4 regions of the Peribacillus sp. NPDC058002 genome follow, and region 1 is predicted to be linked to each of the others. Evidence: riboswitches for the same ligand, from Rfam matches in the RefSeq annotation. Region 1 holds a riboswitch; each other region holds the start of a gene.
The links. A riboswitch is a leader RNA that binds a small molecule or an ion and turns the genes downstream of it on or off. The one in region 1 is predicted to bind cobalamin.
Positions count from the first base shown of each region.

Region 2: another riboswitch for cobalamin. It lies ahead of ACFVSH_RS04295 (ABC transporter substrate-binding protein); the one in region 1 lies ahead of ACFVSH_RS16810 (energy-coupling factor ABC transporter permease).
Region 3: another riboswitch for cobalamin. It lies ahead of ACFVSH_RS10955 (ribonucleoside-diphosphate reductase subunit alpha); the one in region 1 lies ahead of ACFVSH_RS16810 (energy-coupling factor ABC transporter permease).
Region 4: another riboswitch for cobalamin. It lies ahead of ACFVSH_RS11740 (hypothetical protein); the one in region 1 lies ahead of ACFVSH_RS16810 (energy-coupling factor ABC transporter permease).

Region 1 covers NZ_JBHVQU010000104.1:7,279-11,658, forward strand. The annotation lists gene cobJ (precorrin-3B C(17)-methyltransferase) at 1-550, opposite strand, end outside; gene ACFVSH_RS16805 ((2Fe-2S) ferredoxin domain-containing protein) at 565-933, opposite strand; cobalamin riboswitch at 1,084-1,274, opposite strand; cobalamin riboswitch at 1,476-1,669, shown strand; gene ACFVSH_RS16810 (energy-coupling factor ABC transporter permease) at 1,843-2,586, shown strand; gene ACFVSH_RS16815 (energy-coupling factor ABC transporter substrate-binding protein) at 2,588-2,899, shown strand; gene cbiQ (cobalt ECF transporter T component CbiQ) at 2,886-3,662, shown strand; gene ACFVSH_RS16825 (energy-coupling factor ABC transporter ATP-binding protein) at 3,681-4,380, shown strand, end outside.
Region 2 covers NZ_JBHVQU010000011.1:34,132-38,511, reverse strand. The annotation lists gene ACFVSH_RS04310 (acyltransferase family protein) at 1-827, shown strand, start outside; tRNA gene ACFVSH_RS04305 (tRNA-Arg) at 1,025-1,098, opposite strand; gene ACFVSH_RS04300 (polysaccharide deacetylase family protein) at 1,327-2,181, shown strand; cobalamin riboswitch at 2,270-2,442, shown strand; gene ACFVSH_RS04295 (ABC transporter substrate-binding protein) at 2,624-3,589, shown strand; gene ACFVSH_RS04290 (FecCD family ABC transporter permease) at 3,552-4,380, shown strand, end outside.
Region 3 covers NZ_JBHVQU010000045.1:7,028-11,407, reverse strand. The annotation lists gene ACFVSH_RS10970 (SulP family inorganic anion transporter) at 1-261, shown strand, start outside; gene ACFVSH_RS10965 (hypothetical protein) at 346-492, shown strand; gene ACFVSH_RS10960 (manganese-dependent inorganic pyrophosphatase) at 588-1,517, opposite strand; cobalamin riboswitch at 1,811-1,991, shown strand; gene ACFVSH_RS10955 (ribonucleoside-diphosphate reductase subunit alpha) at 2,131-4,380, shown strand, end outside.
Region 4 covers NZ_JBHVQU010000051.1:12,562-16,941, reverse strand. The annotation lists gene ACFVSH_RS11750 (DUF58 domain-containing protein) at 1-646, opposite strand, end outside; gene ACFVSH_RS11745 (AAA family ATPase) at 646-1,602, opposite strand; cobalamin riboswitch at 1,793-2,012, shown strand; gene ACFVSH_RS11740 (hypothetical protein) at 2,170-2,715, shown strand; gene ACFVSH_RS11735 (ABC transporter substrate-binding protein) at 2,719-3,669, shown strand.

The DNA.
Region 1 (4,380 bases):
TCTGTGTTTCAACAATTTGCCTCGTCCGCCTGCCGCTGCGCGGATTATACAGGGCAATGACAAAGTCTGCCATTGCAGCTGCTTCAACCCTTTTAGCGATCAGTTCCCAAGGAGTTAGATGATCACTGAGGCTGATTGTACACGAATCGTGCATGACTGGTGCCCCAAGTAAAGATGCACAAGAGTTGATTGCAGAAATGCCAGGAATGACTTCAATGCCCACTCCAGTTTCTTCTTTCCAGCCTTTTTCAATCAATACTTCATAAACCAACCCAGCCATCCCGTAAACCCCAGCATCCCCGCTGGAGATTACCGCAACTTTCTTACCCAGCTCCGCTTGTTTCACTGCTTCCTGAGCACGCGATACCTCTTCAGTCATCCCCGTACTAATAATCGTTTGATCTGTAAGCAGTCCCTGAATGAGTTCAACATAAGTTTTATAACCAATGATGTAGTCACTTTCTTGAAGGGCTTCGACAGCACGTTTGGTAATGTGTTCAAAATTCCCTGGTCCAAAGCCCACGACGAATAATTTACCGTTTGTACTCATTAAGACATCTCCTTTTACGCTTTGTTCTTTGAAATACCCGTATGAGCAGGAAAATTTGGATTGGGTGCCATTTCCCCATCATTGAATTGGTAGATCATTTGTGGAACAAACTCCCCATCATCGATATGGCTGACAATTTGGCGGCCGAAATCAGGCGTCTCCACTCGATACCAGTTTCCTTGAGGATAGGCAATCACAACGCAGGCATCCTTACATCTTCCGTTACACCGTGTCCTCGTTGTATGGATTTTCATGTCCAGTCCTTTGGAAGTAATTTCATCGCGAATCGCCTGGGTTACTTCTTCCCCGCCCTTTTTCATACAGCTGCTTCCATTACAAATCAACAGATGTGTATTTGTACCCATTAAGTTCCAAGTAGTCATCTTCTTCCTCCTGCGTTCAGGGAAAAGGCAAAATAAAAAACCTTAACATAAGAGTCAAGGTTTAAAAAAACTATATGGATGAGGAGCCCCAGGCAAGAATGCCCAATCTCCCGAAATCGTCATAGTCCTTCTACCTTTCCCTCCGAAAAGTATCATGCAATTTTAAAAGCAGGTTTCCTGGCTTACGCTTCATTTTACCTTGTCCCTTCCCGGCAACAATGCCAGTGGCTATCGACAATTTCATCAGCGTTTACAGTAGCGGGGGCTGCATCGGACTTTCACCGATTTCCCTATTATCCCTTGCATATTCACACAAGGGCACTTTTAAAATGAAATATTTGGTTTTATTATACATTTCTAACTAACTTTATCTATCATATAACAACTTTATCAAAATTCAATAGTTTATTCCGACTGTTTAGAAAAGTTTAATAGTGTATATCCTGTCAACAAGCCTTTCCTTGCAACAAACTTAGTCAAAAAAAAAAGATAGTATAGCTGGAATTATTTCTTTATGGTACACTATACGAGAATTTTCTAAATAATTACATAAGTTTTATGGTGTTGAATTTTTCGGAATTCAGCTTAAAAGGGAAGCCGGTGAAAATCCGGAGCGGTCCCGCCACTGTAAAGGGGAGTCCTATTACTTTAACAATTCCACTGTCAAATGAGATGGGAAGGATGTAATGGGATGATGAACCAAAGCCAGGAGACCTGCCATGAAGCGTGAAACTGTTTCAACCTACGAGGATGGGTGTGCGGATCAGGCAGAAAGGCCCATGGTTGGTTTATGCTGCAAAATTCCTGTTCATTACGCACTTCTTTCCTTTGAGAGAAGTGCTTTTTATGTTGGGCCGCCTTTCTTCTCAAGATTGTTCAGAAAAATTAAAAGTTTTGAAAGGAGAAAGAATGAAAAGAACCAATTGGAAGACCATTTATTTTGTCATTTTACTGCTTTTCGTCCCAAAACGGGCAATGGCCATGCATATCATGGAGGGCTTTTTACCCATTGAATGGGCTATATTCTGGTGGGCCGTGACGCTTCCATTTTTAATCCTGGGTTACCGGTCCATTAGAACCAAAGTAAGGGAAAACCCAGAAACAAAAATGATGCTTGGCCTATCGGGTGCATTTGTATTCATTTTATCCGCCCTAAAGATTCCTTCTGTTACGGGAAGTTCTTCACACCCTACCGGAGTTGGTTTGGGCTCCATTTTATTCGGTCCATTGGCCATGAGTGTCGTTGGCTCCATCGTTCTATTATTTCAAGCCGTTTTACTGGCTCACGGAGGATTGACGACATTAGGGGCCAATGCATTTTCCATGGCCGTTTGCGGACCGCTCATTGCTTACTTCGTCTTCAAGGGCGCAACTAAATTGGGTTGGTCCTTTTCACTTGCCGTGTTCTTGGCTGCTGCTTTTGGAGATTTGGGAACCTATGTAGTAACTTCCATTCAACTTGCTCTTGCTTTTCCATCCGAGGTAGGAGGATTCATGGCCTCTTTCAGTAAATTTGCAGGGATTTTTGCCCTGACCCAAATTCCCTTGGCAATCAGTGAGGGGCTACTGACAGTCGTCGTGATGAATTTCTTAAAAAAATACAATCTAGGCGAATTGAAGTTGCTGCGAGTTTTATCTAAGGAGGCCCGTTAACATGAAAAAAAGTTTACTGCTGCTTTTCCTGGTGGTCGTTCTTGCTACCATACCGTTAATCACGCAACAAGGAACGGAATTTGGCGGTGCCGATGGAGAAGCTGAAGAAGCCATCACTAAAATCCAGCCGGAATACAAGCCATGGTTCAACAGTATTTGGGAGCCGCCAGGTGCGGAAACCGAAAGTTTATTATTTGCGCTGCAAGCTGCAATCGGAGCCGGTTTCATTGGTTATTTCATAGGTGTAACGAAACAAAGGAATAAGCAAACCAAACAGGAAATTCCCGGAAAATCGAAGCATGTTACTCATTGATAAATATGCCTATTTCAATGGGCTAAAGGATGTACATCCGTTAGAAAAGATGGTTTTTGCAATCTCCCTTTTGCTATTTTCGTTAACGGTAAGGGATATGACCGTTTCACTCATCACTTTTACGGTGATGAGCGCTTTAATCATTTTTGCGGCAAAAATCCCGGTTTCTTATTATTTTAAATTACTTCTATTACCGGGATTTTTTATACTATCAGGAACCATTACCATCCTTTTTTCTTTTACAAGCAAATTTACTTCGTTTTCGAATATATGGTGGTCCTGGAAGGTCGGGAACTGGCAAATATTCATCAGCGATGACAGCATAGGAACAGTGATCAATTTGATCACTGTCGTAATAGGCAGCATCAGCTGTTTATATTTTCTCACCTTAACTACACCCATTACCGTCATTCTATCGGTGATGCGAAAACTTAAAGTGCCTTCCTTATTGGTCGATTTAATAGAATTGACCTATCGCTTCATCTTTATTTTTTTAGAAACAGCTTTGGCCATTCACCAATCACAAGCTTCACGGCTGGGGTATGGTTCGTTAAGGAAAGGCATTCGCTCTCTCGGATTACTAACCTCATCATTATTTTTAGGAGTATTGCAGCGCTCTGGACATTTGACGATGGCAATGAACGCAAGAGGCTATCAGGAGAACCTTTCCTATATCGAGGATACTTACACTTACTCCTCACGCAATTGGCTGATCGCGATTGTAATACTAGGAAGCTTAATCTTTATTAATGGATATTTGTAAATTGGAGGCAACCCAAGAATGGACGAGCATATTTTTCATATAGAAGGCCTCACCCATCAATTCGCGGATGGAACGTTTGCTTTAAACGATCTTTCGCTAACGATCCAACACGGTAAAAAGATAGCATTATTAGGCAATAATGGTGCCGGCAAATCGACTTTATTCCTCCATTTAAATGGTCTTTTACAACCTACGGCAGGAAAGATCAGATTTAAGGGCAAGAAAATGAAATATGACCGTAAAGCATTATTATCATTACGAAAGCAAGTGGGGATTGTTTTTCAAGATCCCGACTCGCAGCTCTTTTCCGCTAATGTACAACAGGATATATCGTTTGGACCGATGAATTTAGGATGGGATAGAAATGCAGTCCAGGAGAAAGTAAATTGGGCGATGGCTGAAACGGAAATAACGGAACTGAAAGACAGACCCACCCATTTTTTGAGCCTTGGGCAAAAAAAACGTGTCGCCATTGCAGGGGTACTCGCCATGGAACCTGATGTCTGGCTCTTGGATGAGCCTACAGCTGGATTGGATCCTTATTTCTCAAGACAGATCATGGCTCTGCTGGACAGTATCCACCACCATCACAGAACGATAATCCTATCAACTCATGATGTTAATTTAGCATATCAATGGGCTGATGAAGTCGTTGTCATGAACGATGGTATGGTCATATACCAAGGGGATCCCGTATCCGTTTTCCATGATGAAGACG
Region 2 (4,380 bases), on a different contig from region 1:
GGTTGGAAAATAATATAAACGATAAAAATTATCCAGGAGCGTTAGCTGTAAAAAACCCTGACGATATACCTGATCAAGAACCAATTCCGTCATATTCTAAAGTCTTTGATGATTTACCAAAAGCGCATTTGGACGGCAGTAACCAAGGGTTAAAGGAAAGTGACTTGAAAATTGGGGAATATGGCAAAACTGAAAATTACGATGCTACAATTGCCCTGATCGGCAGTTCCCATTCAGAGCATTGGTTAGGTGCCATTTTAGAAGCAACAAAAGATGATAATTATCGTGTATTGAATATGACTCGTTCAGGTACACGTTTTTCAACAGGTTATGCGGATGATGATTTGAAAGGTATCTGGGTCAATAATGTTCTCGATTATCTAAAGGATGCAGATGTAGATCTTGTCATTTCTCACGCCACAGCTTCTGATTCGCCTAATAATAAAATACAACAACAAATGGTCGATCAGCTGCAGTATGTTAAAGATGAATATGGTATTGAAGTGTTAGCGATTCGTGATGATCCAAGATATAGTTTTAACGTACTGGAATCATTAGAAACAGATGGACTAGAAGAAACTACAAAAAAAATGAATTCAGCAGATAATCAGAAAGACGAAAGCTTTTGGAGACAATTTGAAAAAGAGAATAAATCCTTGCATAAAATTGACTTAACAGATTACTTCAAGGTAAACGGTAAATTCCAGCCCATTATAGGTAATGTTATAATTTACCGTGACAATAGACATTTAACGAATACTTATTCTGAAAGTTTCGGACCTGTTTTTGAAGAAAAAATCAATGAGATAGGTTTAATTGAAAAGTAAGTATAGCTAATTGGAATTTGTTTGAAGTCTAAATATAATAAATATCTGAGTTCTGTGTTTTACAGGGCTTGGATTTTTTTATATCTATAGGGATTGATGAAGTAGTGGTTAACTTTGTCTGACCGCCACATAAATTACAGAAAAAAACCCTGTTACGATGCGGAAGAACTGCATTGTAACAGGGTTTTTCAAATTAGCGTCCCAGATAGGAATCGAACCTACGACCTACAGCTTAGGAGGCTGTCGCTCTATCCTGCTGAGCTACTGGGACATATATTTAAGTCGACGACTTATTTATTATATTTCTTATAGGCAAACTTTTCAAGCTTATAGCACATACTTATGAAAAAAATCTTCATAAATGCTCAGCAGGGCACTATGCACTTTTGTTTTCCTATTAATTCTTTAAATGGAATACTTTATTATCGAATAGTATTCTGATACTATTATACTAGAAAAAATTAGGGGAATGATAGTGAAAAGATATAGAGTTTTATGGATGGTGGCATTGCTGGGAATTTTAATTTTACCTGGATGTTCACAAGGGATTGTAGAGGGTATAGGCATAAAAACGGCTGCACCGATTGCGGAAGATGACATTGAAATGGTCGAAGCGGCCGAGAATGGGACTGAGACTGGTCAGGATTTGGATGGCCAGATCGATACGGGAGACTGGATAATGGCCAAGTCCGCGGTCAGGCTTCCAATCTTGATGTATCACAGCATTTCTGAAGGGAATGGACTTCGGGTTCCAATTGAGGAATTCCGAGCACAGATGGCTTGGCTTCGGGAGAATGGTTACTATACATTATCCCCTGAAGAAGCATACCTCGTTTTAACCGAGAATCGGATGCCGAGTGAGAAGTGTGTCTGGCTTACTTTTGATGATGGCTATACAGATAACTACACGGAGGCTTTTCCGATATTAAAAGAAAATGATATGAAAGCAACTGTCTTCATGATCGGTAAGTCCATTGATAAAGGTCATCACCTGACTGAAGATCAAATGTTGGTGATGAGCAGGAATGGGATTTCGATCGAAAGCCATACCATCAACCATTTGGAGCTGAACCGCATGACGGCAGTACAGCAAGAAGCGGAAATGGTTCAGTCGAAAGAGCTATTCGACCGTAAGCTCGACCAGGACACGACAGTGCTTTCCTATCCGGTTGGCCGGTATAATGAAGAGAGTCTAGCGCTGTCAGAAGAAGCGGGATACAAGATGGCAGTCACCACCGAACCTGGGGGAGCTTCAAGGGACCAAGGGATGCATGCCCTGCATCGAGTTCGGATTTCACCCGGGTTATCAGTCGATGGGTTTGCGTCACTGATTGAAAATTCTTCAAATCATTGAAGGTGGACGGGTCATTTCGAACTTGTTCAGAAAAATCATATAATAATCGATTCTTACATGGTGTATAATGAAGGCAGTGAAAATTATATACATAAGAACGATTTGGTGTCTTAATGACTTAAAAGGGAAGTTGGTGAAATGCCAACGCGGTCCCGCCACTGTAAATGGGAGCTGACGGCTGTGTACCACTGTATGAGATATGGGAAGGTGCCGTTGACGATGACCATGAGCCAGGAGACCTGCCAGAATTCGTACACCTGTAACCTACGCGGATGGGAAGGTGTGTGGCAGACCCTGAGAAAGAGTCCGTAATGATATTGTTGCCATGCAAGCACCTTCCGTTTAACGGGAGGTGCTTTTTGTTTTGGGGGCATCTTCCAACAATGCGTTTTCTTAATTACAGGTGGGAAGAAATTAAATGAAAAGATTGTGGGGAATGAAAATGAAGAAAATTTTTGGTCTGATACTGTTGATGTTGCTTACTGCAGGATTGATGGTTGGCTGCAGTGACGCTGCTGATGAAGGAAAAGAAAAGCAGCAAACGAATCATGCTCAACACGAAGCTTTTCCGATTACGATTAAAGATGCAACTGGGGAAAAAGTGACGATAGAACAAAAACCGAAGAAAATCGTTTCGTTGATACCAAGTAATACGGAAGTGGTCTTTGCACTTGGATTGGGAAAAAAGGTCGTTGGTGTTTCCGACAATGATAATTACCCGGAAGAAACGAAAGAAATTGAAAAAGTTGGCGGAATGGAAATGAACACGGAGCTGATTGTCTCCATGAAGCCTGATCTTGTTCTTGCGCATGCATCAAGTGCCCATAATTCGAATGAGGGTTTACAGCAGCTTAAGGATGCTGGTATAGATGTCCTCGTAGTCAATGATGCACAAAGCTTTGGCCAAGTCTATAAGTCTATTGAAATGATTGGACAGGCAACGGGGGAACAGGATAAGGCAAAAGAAATCGTTACGGATATGAAAACGAAGCTCAAGGATATCCAGGAAAAGGCCAAATCCGTAATGGAAGAGGATAGGAAGACCGTTTTAGTGGAAGTTTCGCCTTCACCGGAAATATACACACCTGGAAAAAATACTTTCATGAATGAGATGCTTAACATTATTTCAGCGGATAATGCTGCTGCAGAATTGGACGGATGGGCAAAAATTGATGAAGAGTCGATGATTGCTGCAAATCCGGATGTCATCATTACAACGTATGGTTATTATACGAAAGATCCAGTTAGTGAAGTGACGGGCCGAAAGGGATGGCAAGACGTAAATGCCGTTAAGAATGGCCAAGTCTTTGATGTCCATTCAGACTTGGTGACCCGTTCCGGTCCACGTTTAATAGAGGGAGTAGAGGAACTTGCCAAATCAGTCTATCCGAACCAATTTGACAACTAAATGGGCGTTTGCTTATTTGATTGCGTTGTTCATTTTGTTATTCGCGATGACGATAGGCATTTCCTTTGGTTCGGTGCCAGTACCGATTCCCGTACTTATACAAATAATCGGCAAGGAGATTTTCCATTTGCCGATTTCTGCTGATCCGGATGTGATGCTTACGAATATCGTGATGAACATCCGCCTGCCGCGTGTATTGCTTGCGGGTTTGGTCGGGGCATCACTTGCGATTGCGGGTGCGGCTTTTCAGGGACTGCTCCGGAACCCGCTCGCTGATCCTTACACATTGGGTATTTCATCAGGAGCATCGGTAGGCGCCGTATTGACAATATTCTTGAATATTTCACTGCCGTTCATCGGTTTATATACTCTTCCGGCATTGAGCATCTTATGCTCAGTGCTCACGATGCTTTGCGTACTGACTTTCGCAAAAAAAATGGATCGATCGATGAAAGTGGAAACGATCATTTTAACGGGAATCATTTTCAGCTCATTTTTAAGTGCCTTCATTTCATTGATGATTGCGCTGACGGGTGACGAATTAAGACAAATCATCGGCTGGCTGATGGGAAGCGTTTCAATGCGAGGTTGGAATTACATTGCAATCATTTTGCCGTTTTTTATCATTGGATCATTGATTTTGATCATGAATACAAGTGAATTGAATGCGATGACTTTCGGGGAAGACCGGGCAAAGCACTTAGGTGTGAATGTTAAGCGGCGGAAAATGTGGATCTTGATAGCCGGTTCGACATTGACAGGGGCAGCCGTTGCCGTTTCAGGGGCGATTG
Region 3 (4,380 bases), on a different contig from region 1:
ACCATTTATCATATCCGCGGGCAAGTATTTTTCGCTTCTGTCCAGGACTTTGTTTCGAAGTTCGACTTCAAGGAAAAAGCCGATTCAATCGTCATCGACTTTTCCCATTCTAAAATCTGGGATGCTTCAGCAGTCGGTGCTGTTGATACGGTTGTCCTTAAATATCAGCTTCTGGGAATACCTGTCCAAGTGCAAGGACTCGATGAAGATAGTTCTTTATTGCTTGAAAAACTCGCCACATCAGAAAGTAAAATATCTTGAAGAAGTAAGTTTTGTTGAATAGAAACTTTTCAAACCGACAAAATAGATAACATGAATTATTTCCTTTTGAAAGGGGCGAAAAGCATGACACCCGAGCAGGATTATACAGCAGCAAATCTGTCACCGGATTTATTGAATGAACTGAAAAGCTTTGAAAACAGACTTGGCGAGGAAGCCAACAAAGAACTGATTGTCATTGCCTATGAAAAAGAAAAGGAAGCTTTGAACTAAGAGAAAAGACTCAACCACCATTAATGGTGGTTGAGTCTTTTTGCATGTGCAGAAAAAGGATGCCCATGTTTTTAATGAGCACCCCTTCTCCTGTATTATTTGCTGAATACGTCCGTTAAGATCGGCACGATTTGTTTTTTACGAGATACAACGCCTTCTAAGACGGCGATGTTATTGTTTAATGAAACGTCGTATGCTTTTTCCACTGCATAAGCTGCTTTACCAAGCGCCAAGGCAGCAGAGTCATTAGTCAAGATATCCGTTACGACAAATAGGAATAAGTCCAATTCCTTCTCGGCGATGACCGCTCCTATCGCCGCTTCCAATTCTGCTTGCTTAGCAAGGACTTCGTTCGGATCTACAGCATTGACCTGTGCTATCTCCACTTTAGCCATTCCCATGGAGAATTCCTTTGCATCAAGAGTGATGAGCTGGGCAATCGTTTTGTCGCTCAAGTCAGCTCCGGCTTTCAACATTTCCAAGCCGTATGTTTCAGCGTCGACTCCCGCAATGGCAGCCAGTTCCATTGCTGCTGCAATGTCTTGCTCCGTGCATGTAGGAGATTTGAACAATAACGAATCGGAAATGATGGCAGACAACATAAGACCTGCGATTGCTTTAGGGACTTCGATGCCGTTTTCTTTATAAATTTTATTTAAAATGGTTGCCGTACAGCCAACAGGTTCCGCCCGGTAATATAGTGGATCGCTTGTTTCAAAGTTAGCGATACGGTGATGGTCGATAACTTCCAACACACGGACTTGGTCAATATCTTCAGCACTTTGCTGGCGTTCGTTATGATCGACCAGGATTACGCCTTCAGCTTCCCCTGCAACTTTTTCCACAAGGCGGGGAGCTTCGAATTTGAATTGGTCCAATGCATATTGAGTTTCACCATTCACTTCACCCAGACGAACTGGTTCAGCGTTGATACCTAACTGCTTTTTCAGGTCTGCATAAGCGATTGCTGAACAGATTGTGTCTGTATCCGGGTTTTTATGTCCAAAAACTAATACTTTTTCCAAGATTTTATCCCCTTTTTCTTAAATATTTTTCCGCGAATCCCCTCATCGCAATAAGGGAGAGCCACCTTTACTAGACAATTTATTTTAACACAAAATCGCGTAAAATCAGCGCTTGAATTACCCATTCCCCAATAAATTCTTTCATTCCATCGCACTCTGCCCTCACTTTGTCAATAGATAAGGGCTGGTTTTTTTCAAATATATTAGTTGAATTATCATCGTATATGGCTTACGATAATATAAGCAGAAATACTAGATATTGATTACATAAACATTACTAATAACTATATATAGAATTTTTTATAATCCAAGGTGCCAGTGATGGCTGAAAAGGGAATCCGGTGTAAACCCGGAACTGTCCCCGCAACTGTAAATGTGACGAAATGAGAAACCCACTGTATAGCTCTCTATACGGGAAGGACTCAAAGTAGGATGATCATGAGTCAGGAGACCTGCCTTGAATTTTTCACGTTTCTTATTCTTCGGGGATTGAGATGATGAAACGATAGTTTAACGGCTATTTTTTCATGGCTCTTTTATTCTATCGTTTGATCCGCTCAATTCATTGGGCGGTTTTTTTATTTTAGAAGGAAGTCAACAAGGAGGATTATTAATGACTCAAACATATAACTCTACCATAAGTGAAAATGACACAGAAGCGAAGTCCATCCAGCTCGAGATGTTATCAAAGGAATTCGAAGGCCATCTCGATATGGAAAAGTTCAAAAAGCGTTTTACAAAATGGCTAGATCGCAAAAGTGACTCAACTGAAGAACAGGCATCAAAAAAACTGATTCAGCTCGCTCTTGAAAGTGTGGATATCGATGCTCCGGATTGGACGTTCGTTGCTGCAGCAGAACTGTTGAATACAATGTATAGGGATGCACAAGCCAATCGAGGCTATGAAGGCATGAGTTATGGCCCATTCTATGAGCTGATCGCGGAACTCTCCCAGCTTTCAGAAGGTCAGCGTTATCCTATTTATAAATCAGAACTGCTATCTTCATATACGAAATCGGAAATTGAGGAATTGGGTTCGGTAATCGACCCGGAAAAAGATAAATTATTCTCGTACATAGGCATCTACTTATTGAACGACCGCTATCTGGCCCGCCCTCAAAAGGACAAGGTCTACGAACTGCCACAAGAACGTTTCATGATCATCGCGATGGAAATCATGCGATTGGAAAAAACGGAGCACCGCCTGCAGCTCATTAAAGAAGCATACTGGGCCATGTCCAATCTTTATATGACCGTTGCGACTCCTACACTCTCCAATTCAGGTAAAACACATGGACAGTTAAGCTCCTGCTTTATCGACGCAATTGAAGATTCCATTGACGGAATCTACCTATCAAACTACGATGCAGCAAAAGTATCTAAATTTGGCGGCGGAGTAGGTCTTTACGTCGGTAAGGTACGATCGCTTGGTTCTGATATCCGGGGTTTCTCTGGAAACAGTTCCGGCACGACTCCCTGGATTCGACTATTCAACCAGACAGCTGTAAGTGTCGATCAATTGGGGCAACGTAAAGGTGCCATCGCGATTTACTTGGATGCCTGGCATAAAGATATCATGAGCTTCCTCGATTTAAAGACACAAAACGGGGATGACAGATTAAAAGCCCATGATATTTTTACAGGCGTATGCATACCCGATTTATTCATGGAAGCTGTACGCGACAGAAAAGAATGGTATCTTTTCGATCCGCATACCGTTAAGCAAACCCTTGGGTTTTCACTTGAAGATCTTTATGACGAGAAGAAAGGCGAAGGAAGCTTCAGGAATCATTATGCACTTGCTGTCGAGGCCGCAGAAAATGGCACGCTTCCAAACTATAGCTTTGAAAAAATCAAAGCGATGGACATCATGAAAAGCATCATGATTTCTCAATTAGAAGAAGGCGTACCGTATATGTTCTACCGCGATGAAGTGAATCGGAAGAATCCCAATAAGCATAAAGGTATGATTTATTGTTCAAACCTTTGCACGGAGATTGCCCAAAACTTAAGCCCTTCGACAATCACGGATGAATATGAAACAGAAGATGGAGATGTTGTTGTGGTTCGTAAAAGCGGCGATTTCGTTGTCTGCAACCTTTCATCCATTAACTTGCCCCGGGCTGTGGGCAGCGATGTTTTGGAAAGATTGATTCCCATTCAGATCCGCATGCTGGATAATGTCATAGATGTGAATAATCTTCCTGTCAAACAAGCATCCATCTCGAACAAACGTTACCGGGCAATTGGTTTAGGAACGTTTGGATGGCATCATTTACTTGCCACACAGAATATTTATTGGGAATCCGATGAGGCTGTTCACTATGCAGATGCTTTATACGAAAAGATCGCTTACTTAACAATCAAGGCATCTAATGAATTGGCCAAGGAAAAAGGTTCATACCCATATTTTGAAGGATCTGATTGGCATACAGGGGACTATTTCGAACTGCGTGACTATACAGATCAAAAATGGATGGATTTAAAAGCAGACGTGCATGAACACGGGACCCGTAATGGCTATTTAATGGCCATTGCCCCGAATTCTTCGACAGCTAAAATCGGTAATTCCACGGATGGAATCGACCCTTTGTATGAAATTGAATTTTACGAAGAAAAGAAAAACTTCAAATTCAAGGTGACCGCTCCAGGCTTGACGCCAAATACGTATGAATATTATAAAAAGACACGATTTAATTTGGACCAACTGGAAAGCATCAGGCAAAATGCAGCCCGCCAACGCCATATTGACCAAGCAATCAGCTTTAATCTGTATGTACACAATACAATCAAAGCGAAGGTTCTATTGGATATCCATTTAACGGCATGGGAAAGCGGATTGAAATCAACATATTATGTTCGT
Region 4 (4,380 bases), on a different contig from region 1:
ATGACAACTGATCGCCTGGATGATATTCCCTTACTCCGGATACCACTGAATGTTCCCGTTGTGTTTTCTTTGTTGAAACCACTGCCCCCTGATTGAACACTCGATCAAGATCACTGTAGGCAAGCTCATGATAACGAGGAAAAACAGTTATTTTCAGAGGTGAACTATATATCGCTTCCTTTTCGACTAACCCGAAAAAATCCCCAACCCAAAAGCGGATCGATTGAAACGAATGCTCTCCACGCTCCATGTCTTCCAAGGTATATGACATGCAGAAGGTACGCCTGAATCCCGGAAAGATAATGATTTTCCTTTGAAATCCCCTATCTTCCAGACGCTGAGGCAATTCCTCCTCTACCACCATAAATAGTAGGGGCAGCCGGTTTTTACGGGTAAACGTCAATGCTATTTCAACAGATTCGCCGGCCTGGCATTCCCTTTTATTGATCTTTCTCTCAACGATCAAATCATGCAGCGGATAAAACAGCAGAATCAAAGCGTACACAGAAAACGGCAAAAATGAATAAAAAATGAACCAACTGACAAAACCACCTTGAAACATTGCATAGCAAAAGGAAACCGTCAAGAGTAATACAAGTCCGACCACACTCATATTTCCCCTTAAAATGTTGATGAATTTGCGCATTAGGTCATAGCCCGCTTTACAGGCACCTGTGTTGTCGCCACAACTTCATGTATCACCATTCCAGCATCGAAGCCCTCATACTTCGCTTCAGGTTTCAAAATAAGCCGGTGGGAAAATACGAATGGCACCAAATATTGAACATCGTCCGGCAGAACATAGTCCCTGCCCTGGACCCGCGCGTAAGCCTGGGCTGCCTTCATCAAGGCTATCGATCCACGCGGGCTTACACCTAAATAGACCCCTTCATGCGTACGTGTTCGATTCGCCAATTCAACAATATATCGTTTTATTGTGTCATCCACTATCACAGCTTTTACCTCAGCCTGTAATTCTATCAATTCATCCAAGGTGATGACGGCTTCCAGCTCATCAAGCGGTACCGTGTATTGAGCTCTATTAAGAACCTCTATCTCTTCTTCCACACCCGGATAGCCCATTTTCATTTTTAATAGGAATCTATCCAATTGAGCCTCCGGAAGCGGATACGTCCCCTCGTATTCGATCGGATTTTGTGTCGCCATTACGAAGAACGGCTTCTCCAATCTCCTTGTGACACCATCAATCGTCACACTTGCCTCTTCCATGGCTTCAAGTAATGCAGACTGAGTTTTCGGCGAGGTCCGGTTAATTTCATCGGCTAAAATAATATGTCCCATTATCGGACCTGGCCTAAAAATGAATTCTTGTTCCTTAGGATTGAAGATCGAAACACCAGTAACATCAGAAGGAAGTAAATCAGGTGTGAATTGAATTCTCTTAAAGCTTGCACCTATAGATTTTGCCAGTGCCCTTACCATGACTGTCTTCCCTACGCCCGGAACATCCTCCAATAAAACATGTCCACCGGAAAGGAGTGCCACGATACTTAGTTCTGCTATATCCCGTTTTCCGATAATCACCTTTTCGATGTTCCCCAGAACCATTTCCAGTTTTTGATTGACCTGCTTATAAATCATTCTCTACCTCCCGGGATTCACAGTATCACCATGATTTCATACCTTTTTCTATATCAAAATTTTACATTAAGCTCCAATTAAACCTTACATTGTAAGTTTACTAGATATTCGGTAAACCATAAACGAATTTGTCCAAAAATATTAATGCAGTCTATTGAAAAAAGGTATGGTAAACTGTTGCTAAGTGAATATGAATCTTGCAGAAAAAGGTGCTGCATTGTCAGCTTAATAGGGAATTCGGTTTAAAACCGAAGCTGTTTCCGCAACTGTAAGTGCTAATGAAATAAGATGTTTACCACTATTTGAGGTTGTAATCGCTCGCCGATTACCGGCCATTTAACCCAAATGGGAAGGTTCTTAGAGTAAAATGACGCACGAGCCAGGAGACCTGCCTTTTTTCATCGTATTATGCTCTTCGGAAGATAGGAGATTGTACGGCCCTCCCATCTTTTTCTACTACAGATACATAGATGCCCGAAGCCGACCAAAACTCTTGGTCGGCTATTTGTCTTGCTGGGAAAAGCAATACGGAGGTCATTCACCCAATACGTAAAAGGAGGAAGATTTATGGCAAAGAAAGACTTTCGTTTTTTATGCTACCCATACATGCGTGAGTCCGTATCGACCGTCGATTTTGAAATCCGCACAGACTCATTGACGACACAGATCGGCTTGGCCGCCTCGCTTACTGAGGACGTCCCCGATGTATACCGTGACTTAATGGAATTATTGCCCATGGTTTACCATTTAAACGGCTCAGTCCGTGGGAATTTAGCCATTACCGGCGATGATCTCGACCGTTTAAGTGCAATCTACGACCGGTATGTCGCTGAAGTGAGGGATCGAATCGAAACATTCGTCCTTCCACAAGGATCAACCGCTGCATGTACTTTGCATACTTGCCGCAGTGAGGCCAAAAAGTCCGTGCGAGCTTTACACAAGGTAAGTCTAGAAAAGAAAATTCCAGGAATTCTTTTTGATTACGCTCACTTGCTTGCAAATGTATTATTCGTGATGGCAGTCTACGTCAATAAGCAACAGGGGATCGAGGAGATTCCTTTTATAAGTAAATCATACCCAACCAAACCAATGAAAAAGAAAACGGAGGAATAAATAATGAAGAGAACCCTACGATTCAGTTGGATTTCCATGCTGATGCTTACGCTATTCCTCACCGGATGCGGAGTGAACAATGATCAATCCTCAAAGGATAATAAAGATAGTAAAAAGGTCGAAGAAATCAAGGATTATACCGTTACGGATGATACTGGTAAGAAAATAAAATTCGAGAAAATCCCGGAAAAGGTCGTTTCACTTCAGCCAAGCAATACGGAAATCTTATTTGCCCTTGAACAGGGTGATAAAGTCGTTGGCGTGACAGACTTCGATAATTATCCAGAGGAAGCGAAGGATATCGAACATGTTTCAGACTCCGTTAACATTAATGCAGAAAAAATCATTGCCTTGAAACCTGATGCCATCATTGCTTATACCATTGGGGATGAAACGGCACTGAAACCACTTGAAGATGCCGGTATCCCTGTATTCATCATTAAATCTGCGGCAAATTTCGATGATGTATATGGTGATATCGGGCAGATTGCTAAAGTGATGGGTGTCGCCGAAAAAGGGAATGAATTAGTGAAAGATATCAAATCCCAAATTACAAATGTCGAAGAAAAAGTGAAAACCTTAGATGAAAAGGAGCAAACATACTTTGAGATTAGCCCTGCTCCGGAAATCTATACAACAGGATCGGAGACCTTCCAAAATGAAATCATGGACACTGCCGGCATAAAAAACATCTTTGATGACCAAAAAGGCTGGGTTAAAGTATCTGATGAAGAAATCGTCAAAAGGAACCCTGAATCCATCATCACCACCGCCACGTATGCAGATGATGCTGTTGGTGAAATTAAATCGCGTAAGGGCTGGGAAGATATCGATGCGGTGAAGAACGATGATGTCCATTTACTTGATGAAAATATCATGTCACGTCCTGGACCAAGGGTCGGGGAAGCTGTTGAACTCGCAGCAAAGACTGTTTATCCTGACTTGTTCAAATAACACGATAGGAGGATACGCCAATTAATCGGCGCATCTAAGTTTGTAGACAAAAGGGGTTCGGAATTAAAAAATTCCGAACCCCTTTTTGAAACACAATTTTGGCCAGGTTTAAGAGAAATAGGCTCTACGATCGACTATGTTAAGCCATGCCCTATTGGCCATCTTCTTTTAATTATTAAAAGCGAAATGAGCATCGTCTGTATCGACTATTTTTGAGTCCCCTTAATGTAGTCCAACGAATACCTTACTTTTCATTTGCATCTGCGAATACATGCCAAATCGTTTTTTGTATTTCGGATATCTATTTTTTACACCATGATGACTGCGCAGATGATATGCATCTGACACATATGCCCGCCAGTCCTCAGGTATGGTTACTATCTAATTGTTATAACAAAGTCGATTGAAGAGAAAGGTACGGGACTCCTGCTTAGAAATGCGGGTCTAGTGAGACCCAGCAGGCGCAAGCCGAGGAGGCTCCCTGACCACCCGCGGAAAGCGAGTTTCTTGAGCGGAAATCAACGTCCAAAAGCCATAAAAAAACGGCAGGCAAACTCCAATAAATGGTCCACCTTTTCATAATTTTCTGCACCGATCATCAAGGCAATGAAGCCACGCCCCACCGATCAGTACATTTTAAGGAGACCTCCTTTCTGTCTTGTTTATGCTAAAATGAATGCAATCCACTCATAAGATATAAGAGGTACTGAT